DNA from 4 places in the Paenibacillus sp. LRG-1 genome. Region 3 is predicted to be linked to each of the others. Evidence: a T-box and tRNA genes for the amino acid it is inferred to sense, from the RefSeq annotation. Region 3 holds a T-box; the other regions hold tRNA genes.

Region 1 (3,147 bases), 2.4 Mb from region 3:
AGCCAAATACGAATACTTCTTCGGTTTGGCTATAAAATAGCGGCTTCACTCCCAGCCGATCCCGTGCCAGAAATACCTGCTCCCGCTCGCTATCCCAGACCGCAAACGCAAAAATGCCGTTTAACCGATCCACACATTCAGGGCCCCATTCGATATAGGATTCGAGCAGCACCTCCGTGTCGCATTGTGTACGGAAAAAATGCCCACGCTGTTGCAGCTCTTTTTTCAGCTCAGGCGCGTTATATATTTCCCCGTTATATACAATCGTATAAGTGATATCCTCCAGCTGCCGGATCATGGGCTGAGCGCCATTTTCCGGGTCCATTACGCTCAGTCTTCGGTGTCCGAAGGCACACGGGTTGGATATCCAGGTACCCGCAGCATCCGGTCCGCGATCGGAGAGCGTTTGTGTCATATTCAGCAGCAGCTCAGATTGATGCATTAAGTCTCCGTTCCACTGTATGAAACCTGTAATTCCGCACATGTCTGTTCATCCTCTCTTTGTCGTGTTCATCCAGTGTTGGAATGAATCAAAAACTAAATCCCCAGTTCATCAGTATATATGCCGAAAAGAAGCATAAAATGTCTGTCCGTTCCGAAAACTACAGATGGGGAAACCCGTCTACTCGCAAGGAAGGAGGGAGACCATGTACTACATCAAGGATGCCAAAATACGCCGCTTCACTGAACTTGACGGAGTGCGCTGTGCTGAGGTAGAGGTGCGGCCCGGTGCCGCAGATGACCCGGAATTGCTGGTCTATATCACGGCCAAGGATCAGACGGATGGTCAGCATGACTATGACATGGTACGGATCATCCGCAATGACGCCGATCTGGAGCTGGATTGGTACGACAATAATCTGCATTCGGCATTTGAGGAAGTGACAGACAAGGCTTTTACCGACTCTACACACATTACTGCTGGTGAGGAGCGAGAGAAGTTTAAAAAAGAATTGCTCTCCTATGGGCAGCTCAGCACAGAGTTCGCCAAGGAGTTCGGGGCATGAGGATATGGTGTGCTATGCCTCGGCTTTTGTTGATTTGGGCCCCGGCGCCATCGCCGGATCAGCGTGAAAGGAGGGGGAAATCATAGACGGCAAAGCGAAGTATAAGAAAAACAAAGGCAGCAGTTATATTCATAACAATGAGTTCGCGGAAGAAGTATTGGAGAAAAACGTAAGACATGAAGTACGGAAAAGTCCTAAACGCTTTGGGAATAAATAAGCAGCCATTGAACTAAATAGCAACAGCAACTCATCAAAAATGACCCTAAAGAAGCCTCCGTATCCCGCCAAATTTGCGGTATGCAGGAGGCTTCTTTTTGAACTAAGCCGCTTCACGCAGCGTCATAATCCCTTTGTAGATGTTATAAACAAAAACCCCGAGATAGACCACTACGAATAGAAGTACAAACCCGATCACTGAACCTGCATGATTCGCCGTAATAATAAAATACACTAGCGGAATTGCCGCAATAATGGGAAAAATATGCGATAAAATAGCCTTTTTTGCATGTCCCTGAACATATTCGTCCCGTACTGCAATCCACACAATGACAGGCACTAGAAAAGGTGCGAAGAAAATGCTGAAATAACAAAGTGACGACAAAAGACCTCTCACGGATTAACCCCTCCTTTATGCATGGTTCTTTGTACATAATACCCCGTTAGCGTCCAAATGATTCCTTTTGCAGCCAGCTTCCCTGTATCATAAAAAAATGCTTTTGACAGTTGGCCGAATTGTGATATAATAATCAATGCGCTGAATACATAAGGTTTTATTGATCACCATCTTGTCCCAGTAGCTCAGCTGGATAGAGCAACGGCCTTCTAAGCCGTCGGTCGGGGGTTCGAATCCCTCCTGGGACGTCGAAGCGTTCAGATATGTAAAGTTTGAACGAAATTAAAAATGCTTCAAATCCTTGATATATAAGGGTTTGGGGCGTTTTTTCTTTTATTGGGGTTACGATAGAAAACGTTAGAAAAAGGTGTGATTAATACACCTGTTTACTCAAATTATACACACGATTTTTACACGCTATATAAACGTTCAAAAATGTCTGTTGTTTGTTTTGAATCCTGTTCACGTAGCTCTTTCATAAGGTGGGCATATGTAGAGGTAGTGATATCTAATGAGGCGTGACCAAGCCGCTCCGAAACATACAGTAAACTAATACCTTTATATAGTAGCACGCCTGTTGAATAACCACAAAATGGTAGAAAAAAGATCGTCTTTTCTATAGAATCGTTGGTACCATCCAAACGAATCCGAAAGAAGACGATCTCATGAAAAATTCTATCACGATTACATCTATCCTTCAATCCATGCTGACTCCTGAAGAAGTTCAAGGGGTTGTGAAGTTAATAGGTTATGAAGACAAAGCCCGCAAGTTTACGGTGTACCATTTACTCCAATACTGGTGCATGGCTGCGTTGGAACAATGGGGTAGCTATCGATCCAGCGTAGATTATGCGGCTCTCTGTGGCTTGCCCGTCGTCCACTACTCACGCTTTTCAACCAAAGCCGCCGAAGTCTCGTTTTCCGTATTTAAGGAACTTTTCCATCTACTTGTTTACAAATGTAACCGGGAAGCACGTCGGAAACTGACTTTCCCAAAAGAATTATTACTCATAGATTCAACCGCGATGACGGTGGGAAAAACGCGTTTGCCTTGGGCTCCTTATCACGGGGAGCGTGCAGGTATTAAACTTCAAGTCGCTTTACGAGCAGAAAATGGGCAACCCCTTCAGGTGGTCGAAACGCTGGGCTCCAAGCATGATGGCCCCATGAGTGAAGCGTTGGCTCAACCGGACTACATTTTGGTGATGGACCGTGCTTATGGGAAACTGGAGCGTCTGGATCACTTCAAAACCCATGGACAATCGTTTGTCATTCGGCTTCGCGACAACGTCCATTTGGAAAAGCCTCATGCGCTACGTCGCCTTATGAAGCCAGATTCATCCGTCATTCGGGATATCACTTGCCAGTTGGGAACCCCTCAGTGTCGTTCCAGACAACGTCATCGTGTGGTGATGTTTCGGGATTTTGAAGGTCGGGAAATTCGGGTGGTTACCGATTTAATGCAGGTGACCGCAGAACAAATCGCACAGATCTATAAGGCTCGATGGCAGATTGAAGTCTTCTTTC
Region 2 (3,147 bases), 2.3 Mb from region 3:
CCAAACATATAATCGTTTATTTCTATTGCCTTAAGGTTTTGTTTGGTATTCATAGTCGAAGGGAAGTATTCGATATCTAATGAGGCTTTATTTCCGGCCAACACTGTCTTGAGAACTTTCGCGGTTTGTAATACTCGTTCTTTTTCCAATGGCAATCCTGAGTCAGTTAGATCCTCGAATACAATTATACGAATATACTGATCGCCGACCGCTTTGGGATTCAGTTTAAAATCGTTGTATTCTTTGATCATTTTATCCGTGTTCCCTTCTTGCACTCCAGAATGAACAGCGGCTGAATCATCGTATAGCTTTTGTATAACGGGTTTGAGCTTCATGTCCAGTTGACTCTCCCAAAGGGCGTTAAGATAATTTTCTCTAAATGGGACATCCTCATAAGGACGCTTAGTCATGTTAAAGAGGACGGAAGGATGACGATTAGAGATCGCCTCCATGGTATATTCAGTGAAGGGAATACTATGATAGCTAATATTTTGAATTTGAAAGTCCTCTCCGTATTTCTGCTCCAGATATTGCTCTGATTCTGCGGCTACGTTGCGTTTATTTTCACCTGTTTTTGTAAAAGGCTCGATAATATCTACGTATTTCATTGTGACTGCAAGAAGTAGAAGTGTAGCTCCCAAAGCGAGACTGAGTAAAGTGCGCCATTTGGAAGGCAAGGATGCAACCGTCGGCGCTCTCTCCGCATGGTGTGGAATTTGAAAAGATCGTACTGTAAAAACAATGCCTAAAATGTGAAAAAGAATGGCCAACGGTCCCGAGATAATAAGCAGGTATCCGAGAGAGAACATTGTAAAATAGATCAGAATTCCCTGTGTGATGATAAGAGCCGCTCCTCCAATCATATAGGAAGGAATGGCGAGATAAAACATACCCAATCCAGTACCTAATATGGAAAGCAAAGTGGCAAGAAAACGATGAATTTCCCGCGACTTTTGCAGTTTATTCGTAGTCAAGGGAGTCAGTCTACCTCCTTCACTTAAAAATGGTGCAACATGATAGATGATAGCAATTTCTGCGTTTTTTTGAAAGAGTAGAGACTTAAAACCAGCGCCTAAAGTAGCGTTGGGCAGAATAATCTTTCTACATTATTTATAATGAAAAAAAGCTCCCTTGCGGAAGCTTTTTTTTGGTGTAATTTATCAAGAGAGATACTCTCCCTATGGGGTCGACTGCGAAGTATAGGCTAACGATGCCGATGGTCCGACGTTCCCCCGTGGTTTATCTCATGAGAACAAAAAAAGCCTCCATTATGGAAGCTTCTTGTTATGACGTCCCAGGAGGGATTCGAACCCCCGACCGACGGCTTAGAAGGCCGTTGCTCTATCCAGCTGAGCTACTGGGACATAAAATTCAAGCGAATATTAATATATCATATGGATAAAAGAAATTCAAGTCTTATTTTGCATATATCGCTTATTTAAGCTTTATACTGCATAAATTCTGAGTAGACGTAGTTTTTTTTGCCTTATAAAAGGGTATGTTAGAATACAGGTGAATATGTGTAAGACGAGTGGTTGGACTTCGGCTACTGTTTCTCATATAATCTACAAATACTTGAGCTTGCGAAGGAGAGGGGGTGCCTTGAATAAAGGACTCCAAGGTGACGACAAAAGAAAATAATATTGTATTGTTTCCGAAGACACTGGACTATTATCAAATTCAACTTACTGTGATGCTTGAAAACGAACGTTACGGAGAGGCGATGGCGATGCTGCGTTTTTTAATGCAGTGTCAGGGACAGGAGCAGAAGCAATACGATGAATGGAACGCTCTATTACAATGGCTGGAAGCTGCATTTCCACAGTACGCTGACAGCGGGGCGGTAACGGACGCTGTGGAAGAAGAAGTCAGTGAAGTAGAGTTAGCTCGCCGTCATGCACGCTTTAAGCAGGAGCAGGATGCAGGCTACGGCAACAAGCTGTTGCGGATGGCTATGGATGAACCCTTATCCGAACAGACGATTTTAGCATTGGAGCAGTTGTCCTATCTGGAACTGCCAGAAATCGATGATGCCTTGCTTCGCTGGATTACGGAACGGGAAATCCATCCTTTACTTCAATTCCGTGTTCTACAGACCATGCGAAGACGCGGAACGGAAGGGACGATAGAAATCAAACGGGGTGATGAACAAGCGGAAATCGACATTGAAACGGTTCCGTTACAGCCAGGTGATTTTCCAGAGTCGATTATGCGTATTTTGGAACGGGTGGCCGATCAGACTGAGGTGCACGAGCCTACACTATTCTATTTTGCACAGGAGCTGTGGTCACAGTTTGTGATGGCGGTATACGGTACGAAAGATTATAGATCAATGTTGGTGGAAGAGGACGGAATGCCAGATATTTGGGCTGCAGCACTCCATCAGACAGTTTCGGAAAGTTTGAACGGAAATAATAATGAGGAAGAAACCCGTGCTATATATGGCATTACAGATGCGTTGCGCTTCCGTTTTGAGCAGGCGTATCGGTCGATGCGACTATTTGTAGCGGCGGGAATGAACACTCCTTAATGACCGGAAACGTTTACCTGTGAAGCATTCAAAGGGCTGCTCTTGAAAAAGACAGTAATGTTAGATATACTATAGTGGTTATTTTGTGTGCGTTGATTGTAATGAAAACTAAGTGAAGATTTTGTTGGAGGGGAAAGCATAAAATGAAAGCAACTTGGGAGAAAATAGAGAAGAACCTTGGGGTTCTTGAAGTTGAGGTTGACGCGGATCGTGTAGCCGCTGCACTCGACAAAGCTTTTAATAAAGTGGCAAAACAAGTAAGTGTACCAGGATTCCGTAAAGGTAAAGTACCACGTCCTATTTTTGAAAAACGCTATGGTATTGAAAGTCTGTACCAGGATGCAATTGACATCCTGTTGCCAGAAGCTTACAGCCAAGCTGTAGAGCAAACGGACATCTTCCCGGTTGACAGCCCTGACGTTGAAATTGATCAATTTGCTAAAGGCGAATCTTTCAAGTTCAAAGCGAAGGTTACTGTTAAACCTGAAGTGACTTTGGGCGATTACAAAGGCGTAGAAGTGCCTGTAAGCAAACTCGAAGTAAGCGACGAAGAATTAGCTCAAGAACTGGAGCGCCTGCAACAACGTCATGCTGAATTGGTTGTCGTTGATGAAGAT
Region 3 (3,147 bases):
ATGAAGCCGTACCAATGCTTGAGCCTATTTTTATAAATGGACAGAAGGTATATGAGCTTCCTGAGCTGGATGAAATTCGTGCCTACCATACTTCACAGTTGAAACTGTTTTGGCCAGAATATTTGCGGAAGCTGAACCCTGAAATTTATCGTGTAAATCTGAGCGAGAAGGTATGGGAGCTGAAGCAAAAGCTGATCGATAGCTATATGCAGCCCGAAGTTGAAGAAAAAGAATAGTTGGAAGAGGCACCTCATGAATATATGGGGTGCCTTTTTGTGTCGCGGCATGTAGGAAATAGGAGCTTATTTATAAATTTCTCTCATCACATGTCGTAGCTCAGGGACAATAATGCGTTCCATTGCCAAACGAACGGCTCCGCGTGAGCCAGGCATAGAAAATACAGCTGTCTGGCCCACAGTGCCAGCTACAGCCCGGCTTAAGATAGCTGCTGAACCAATGTCCTCAGCAAAGCTTAAATAACGGAAGATTTCTCCAAAGCCAGGTAGTTCCTTATCCAGTAGAGAGGAGACGGCTTCATATGTAGTATCACGTGGAGAAATACCGGTACCGCCTGTCAAAAGTACAGCCTCGATTTCATCATGTGCCGCTGCTTCGGATACTAACTGCTGAATACCTTCGTAGTCATCTTTGACGATGACATATCGAACAACCTTATATCCATTGGTTTCTAGTAGATCCATGAGCAGTCGTCCCCCAGTATCTGTTTCCACGGTGCGGGTGTCCGAGACAGTCACGACCATGCAATTAACCTGTTGCGGGGATTCCTGTCGATGCTCCTCTACAGAAGACATATTCATTGAAATGCTCACTCCTTGATCGGTGGTTAGACATACACTTTTTACAATAGAGCAATGACTGAGTGTATGCAAGTCAGAAACAGGGGCTAAAAATCCATGTGATTAATATCCTTGCACTTGCACACTGGAATATAGTACACTTCCTTACATAAGTCGGGATTACTTTGTTTTTATTTTATTGAAAGCGCGCACATCAAATGATTAATCTCAAGGGTCAGCGGGTAATAGTACAGCAGGGTCAACAACTGGGAGGTAATGTAATATGAATCATTCATACCAACAATGCGTGGATGCTTGCCTGGAATGTATGAACGCTTGCAATGTATGTTACGTAGCGAGTTTGAAGGAATATGATTTAGCTATGCTGCGTGAATGTATTCGAGTGAGTAGGGAATGTGCAGAAATATGCGGATTTGCTGCTCAAATGCTGCAGCGTGGAACGGATTTTGCCGAGCAAATCTGTGAGCTGTGCGCCAAGGCCTGTGAGGTATGTGCTGCTGAATGCAGCAAGCATTCCCATGATCATTGCAAACATTGTGCAGAAGCCTGCCGTCGTTGCGTTCAGGCGTGCCGCCAATTGGTGGCAGTGTAATTACATATATGGAACTAGTGCCTGAAGAGGAAATAATAGGTTGCTTTCTACTGAATAGGTTTGTATAATGATTGGAATTAACGTCATGGAACGGGAGAGTAGCAGCGGAGCCGTATCATTACAGCGAGCCGGAAGAGGTGTAAGCCGGTATGAGGTCCGATGTGAAGCGCACCCGGGAGACGGTTGATCCAACGAGCAGAACTTCTAGTAGATCAGCCCGGCAGACACCGTTATTAGTCATTGGAGTGAAATCGCGATTTGTGTAAGTTAGCTGTAACTACACAACCGATTTACGAAGAGTGGTACCGCGGGGATATTAAAGTTCTCGTCTCTTGAATTATTTCAAGAGGCGGGGGCTTTTTTTGTTAGATTCTATAAAAAGAGGAGAGAGATCATGTTGATGAGGATTTCTGCTCAAGCGATATTGGCCCATACGGGCTTGGAGGAGAAAGAAATTGTATCTTTATTTGAGGTGCCTCCGCAGCCCGAATGGGGAGATGTGGCGTTTCCCTGTTTTGTGCTGGCCAAAAAGTTTCGAAAGTCTCCACAGCACATTGCACTGGAATTGGCGGAGCTAGTGAATCATGAAGAAGGTTTAACTGCTTCAGCATCGGGTGCCTATGTAAATATAACATTGGATCGATCTGTTCATATTCCACTTATGCTTGCTGAATTGAGCAAGGCCGATTTCCTCAGGCCCAATATCGGGCACGGACAGCGGGTAGTTATTGATATGTCCTCGCCCAATATTGCCAAACCGTTTGGTATCGGTCATCTTCGCTCTACTGTTATCGGTGCTGCCTTGTATCGTATTCTTGGTGAAACCGGATATGTTCCAGTTAGTGTGAATCATCTTGGGGATTGGGGAACACAGTTTGGCAAGCAAATTGCGGCCTATAAAAGATGGGGAAATGAGGAGCAGCTACAACATGATCCGATTGGTGAATCGCTGAAGCTATATGTTCGTTTTCATCAGGAGGCCGAGCATGATCCGACTTTGGAGGATGAAGGCCGCGAGTGGTTCCGACGTTTGGAGCATGGGGATGCTGAGGCTCAACAACTATGGGAGTTTTTTGTTGAAGTTAGTCTGGGTGAATTTGATCGTATGTACCAGCGTCTGAACATTACATTTGACCATGTGCTGGGAGAAAGTTTTTACAATGATAAGATGCAGGCAGTTGTTGCTCAATTAAGAGCAAAAGGATTGCTGGAGGAAAGTGATGGCGCGCTCGTGGTTCGTCTGGAAGATGAAGAACTGCCTCCGTGTCTTATTCTAAAAAAGGATGGGACTACCATTTATCCGACACGTGATCTGGCAACAGCGATTTATCGTCATGAAGTGATGAAGGCTGATCGGTTGCTGTACGTCGTTGGTGGAGAACAGAAGTTGCATTTCCAGCAGGTGTTTGCGGTGCTGAAGCATGCAGGGGAGGCTTGGGCGGAGCAATGTGAGCATGTGCCGTTTGGATTAATGCGGTTTGCGGGTAAGAAAATGTCCACAAGACGCGGAAAAGTTGTCAAACTGGAGGAGGTGCTGGATGAAGCTATAGCGCGTGCTCAAGCCATCATTACTCAGAAGAACCCCGATTTGCAGGAACAACAGGCAGTAGCTGAGGACGTTGGTATCGGGGCGATTATTTTTGGTGATTTAAAAAACAACCGGCTGAATGAAGTGGATTTTTCGTTGGAGGAGGCGCTGACCTTTGAAGGCGAGACCGGGCCTTATGTGCAGTATAC
Region 4 (3,147 bases), 2.1 Mb from region 3:
CTTCGTCGGTGACTAGAATGTCCTCTTGCCCGAAACGCAGTACCGCATGAATAGCGGCCGCCTTGTTTTTGCCTCCAGCTACACCTAGAACCGTATCGGTACGCCTAATGTCCTCCAATCGGAGTCCAAGCGTCAGCATTCTGTGAACAACGACGCCATCTTCGTTAAAGTAATAACCAAACGATTCGGCTACCGCTCCTTCACTGCTGATCTGGGCAAAGGTTTCGGGATCAAGTTTACGTCTATGTGCCATCGCTATGGCGTTGCCTATCCCGTGAATGATGATACGACTCTCGCGAATCAGGTTCAATATATCCTGAATGTTCGTATCTTCAAGCAAGGAGTTGTAAGCATGATTGCTGAGCAAATCCGGTACATGGAGCAGACGGTATTGAGCGCCTACCTTGCGAGCCATTGTGGAAGCAATTGTGTTGGCCTGCATTTCCATGCTTTCTCCCAAACCCCCGCGTGCCGGTACAAACCACCCACCCTTAAGTGGGCCATTAGAAGGTAGTGCCAGTTGTTCCGCCACGTCGGCAATTGTCGTGCCACCTGTTACAGCGACCACATCCTCGTCGTCCATAACACTCAGCAACGCTTTTGCTCCAGCGCGCCCCAGCTCCTGCTTTGTTAACGGAGAAGCATCCGAATCCCCTGGAACGACAACCACCTTCCTCAAACCATAGGCTTGACGAATCTGGTCCTCCAATTGGGACAGGCCGAACAAGTTGTTCGCAATCGGCTCCAGCTGTTCCAGCAGATCCAGTCCTGCTTTGCTCACCTTCATGCCTACACTCTCAATCTCAATTAGCCCCTGAGCTTTAAGAAGATCGGTTTCGGCGCGCAACACGCGCTCAGTCATGTTCAGTGAAGCTGCCAGTGTTCTGCGTCCAACAACATCGGACAGCATAATCTGATGCAGGATCGTGTACCTTTTTTTCAAAACATCCATGAGGTCGGGCAGAAGCTGCTTCTGTATTTCTAATATCTTTCGCATGCTTTCCACTCCCGCACACTTCTAAGTTCTGTCTCTAATGCTCTATCTCTAACTGGTCTCAAAACGTCCCGGGATAACTTTTTAAGTCCCACGTATATCTTAACCAATATTTGCTCCATATGCAAGTCTATCTGAACCTATATTTCTCAACCATTTATCTGAATATGCGCATTTAATAAAAGCTTGCAATTCACTGCTGTATATCATATAATCATCTTTGTTTCCAATTAGCTGTTTAATTAGTTAGTTGTTTGCATTGAATCAACTATGCGCCCGTGGTCCAACGGATATGACGTAGGCCTCCGGAGCCTGAGATCGAGGTTCGATTCCTCGCGGGCGCGCCATTTTAAATGAACGCTTAGATGCTTCTATATAATGTTTTAACCAATAAGAGCGCTGAGGGCTCTTTTTTTTTAATCATTAGTTTGACTTTCTTTGACTTTTTGTTTGAAATTGTTTATCATGTGGTTATTACGGTAACAGTTTATAAATAAGGGACGTGTAATCGGCATGTCCACCAAATCCACTAACGATATTTAAGGGAGGTTTTTTGACGTGAGCTATGTTCCTATGGTAGTAGAACAAAGTAACCGCGGCGAACGCGCCTATGACATTTATTCCAGACTGTTAAAGGATCGCATTATTTTGTTAGGCTCGGACGTCAATGACGTTGTAGCCAACTCTATAATTGCGCAAATGCTGTTTTTGGCTGCCGAAGATCCTGAAAAAGATATTCACTTGTATATTAACAGCCCTGGCGGTTCCATTACAGCTGGTATGGCCATTTTCGATACGATGCAATACATTAAACCTGACGTATCTACGATTTGCGTAGGTATGGCGGCTTCCATGGGCGCGTTTTTGCTGAATGCAGGCGCCAAAGGTAAACGTTTCGCTTTGCCAAACAGTGAAATTATGATTCACCAACCACTGGGTGGTGCACAAGGTCAGGCAACGGATATCGAAATCCGCGCACGCCGCATTCTGAAAATGCGTGATAAACTGAACCGCATTCTCGCAGATCGCACAGGCCAACCACTGGAGCGCATTGAAAAAGATACAGACCGTGACTACTTCATGTCTGCTGATGATGCCAAGGAATACGGTATTATTGATAAAGTGCTAACTAGCTCCTCTCCAGAAGGTGTATAAGAGAAGAAATTCACCTCTTTCGATAACTGGTAAATGAAAAAGCTGCTCCGGACTTTCTTATCCGGTAGGCAGCTTTTTTGCATTATTGTTTTTTAGGTTATAGACAATTGGACTTATTTATTTCTACTATTCATTCTGTCCCGCAAAAGGCTTTTCGCCTTGAGGCAGCAATTGACCGAACGAGTAGGTAAACTCCGGAATTCCATACGCGTATGGCGCATAATCATACAAATCAAACACGATTGTTACTCCACTGTTCGTCACATAAAAATTCTGATCTGCCGCCAGCTCTTTAAATTTGCCGAATCCTTCGCCAGCCTGAAGTGCATCGATTTTTTTCTTCAAATCAGCATTGAGGAACTTTTTGTAGTTCGGATTTGCCTTCAATACGTCAGACAATTGCTGCAGTTTACCATCAGCGAGCGAAAACGTATATCCTTTACGTGCCGTCATGCCATGTGCGCCACCCGTATACGAGTAGTCCTGCATAATCACACTCAGAATACCATCTTTGTTATAGGCAATCGCAAGATCATTTCCAAACTCATACGGTCTTTCTGTTGTAGCCTCTCCCTCAGCCATCATCTTTTTGCCTGCTGCCAATATACCTTCTGCATGCTTTTTAAGCACATTGTTAATGGCCTGTTGAGCCTCAGAATTCAGCTGGCTACCGCTGATTTGCGGGTACTTAATCTTGTAGGACACCTTCGCACTACTCGAAGCTGGAAGTGTTTGAGACGCAATTGTAATCGGATTTAGCTGGCTTTTACTCAGCGTTACTGTTTTCTGAGCTGCATTCCATTGAGCATCTATGCCCAGATAGTCTTTCAGCAAACTCATAGGAATGTATAGCTTCCCAGCGATCTGTTTGGCATCCATACTACGTGTATTGATTCCATTGACGTTGACGTAGGCATCCGAGGAAGAAGCCATAATGTAAAGTTTATTGTACCCGCTACCTACGGTATATGTCGCTGTTTTCGCATCATAGCTTACTG

Evidence for each region. A T-box is a leader RNA that pairs with one kind of tRNA and senses whether it is charged. The one in region 3 lies ahead of argS (arginine--tRNA ligase), so its partner is inferred to be a tRNA-Arg.
Region 1: it encodes a tRNA-Arg, which carries the amino acid that the T-box ahead of argS (arginine--tRNA ligase) is inferred to sense. The anticodon was not compared.
Region 2: it encodes a tRNA-Arg, which carries the amino acid that the T-box ahead of argS (arginine--tRNA ligase) is inferred to sense. The anticodon was not compared.
Region 4: it encodes a tRNA-Arg, which carries the amino acid that the T-box ahead of argS (arginine--tRNA ligase) is inferred to sense. The anticodon was not compared.

Annotation. Positions count from the first base shown of each region.
Region 1 is NZ_CM170126.1:4,680,649-4,683,795, reverse strand. Features, by position in the region: gene asnB (asparagine synthase (glutamine-hydrolyzing)) at 1-484, opposite strand, end outside; gene ACUUJN_RS20655 (hypothetical protein) at 648-1,007, shown strand; gene ACUUJN_RS20650 (magnetosome magnetite crystal formation protein family) at 1,327-1,620, opposite strand; tRNA gene ACUUJN_RS20645 (tRNA-Arg) at 1,795-1,868, shown strand; gene ACUUJN_RS20640 (IS4 family transposase) at 2,286-3,147, shown strand, end outside.
Region 2 is NZ_CM170126.1:4,615,531-4,618,677, reverse strand. Features, by position in the region: gene ACUUJN_RS20395 (hypothetical protein) at 1-974, opposite strand, end outside; tRNA gene ACUUJN_RS20390 (tRNA-Arg) at 1,291-1,364, opposite strand; gene ACUUJN_RS20385 (hypothetical protein) at 1,622-2,530, shown strand; gene tig (trigger factor) at 2,674-3,147, shown strand, end outside.
Region 3 is NZ_CM170126.1:2,309,900-2,313,046, forward strand. Features, by position in the region: gene ACUUJN_RS10435 (nicotinate phosphoribosyltransferase) at 1-236, shown strand, start outside; gene ACUUJN_RS10440 (MogA/MoaB family molybdenum cofactor biosynthesis protein) at 303-818, opposite strand; gene ACUUJN_RS10445 (four-helix bundle copper-binding protein) at 1,081-1,410, shown strand; T-box leader at 1,488-1,746, shown strand; gene argS (arginine--tRNA ligase) at 1,805-3,147, shown strand, end outside.
Region 4 is NZ_CM170126.1:213,080-216,226, reverse strand. Features, by position in the region: gene ACUUJN_RS00965 (sugar-binding transcriptional regulator) at 1-997, opposite strand, end outside; tRNA gene ACUUJN_RS00960 (tRNA-Arg) at 1,267-1,341, shown strand; gene clpP (ATP-dependent Clp endopeptidase proteolytic subunit ClpP) at 1,553-2,149, shown strand; gene ACUUJN_RS00950 (PdaC/SigV domain-containing protein) at 2,276-3,147, opposite strand, start outside.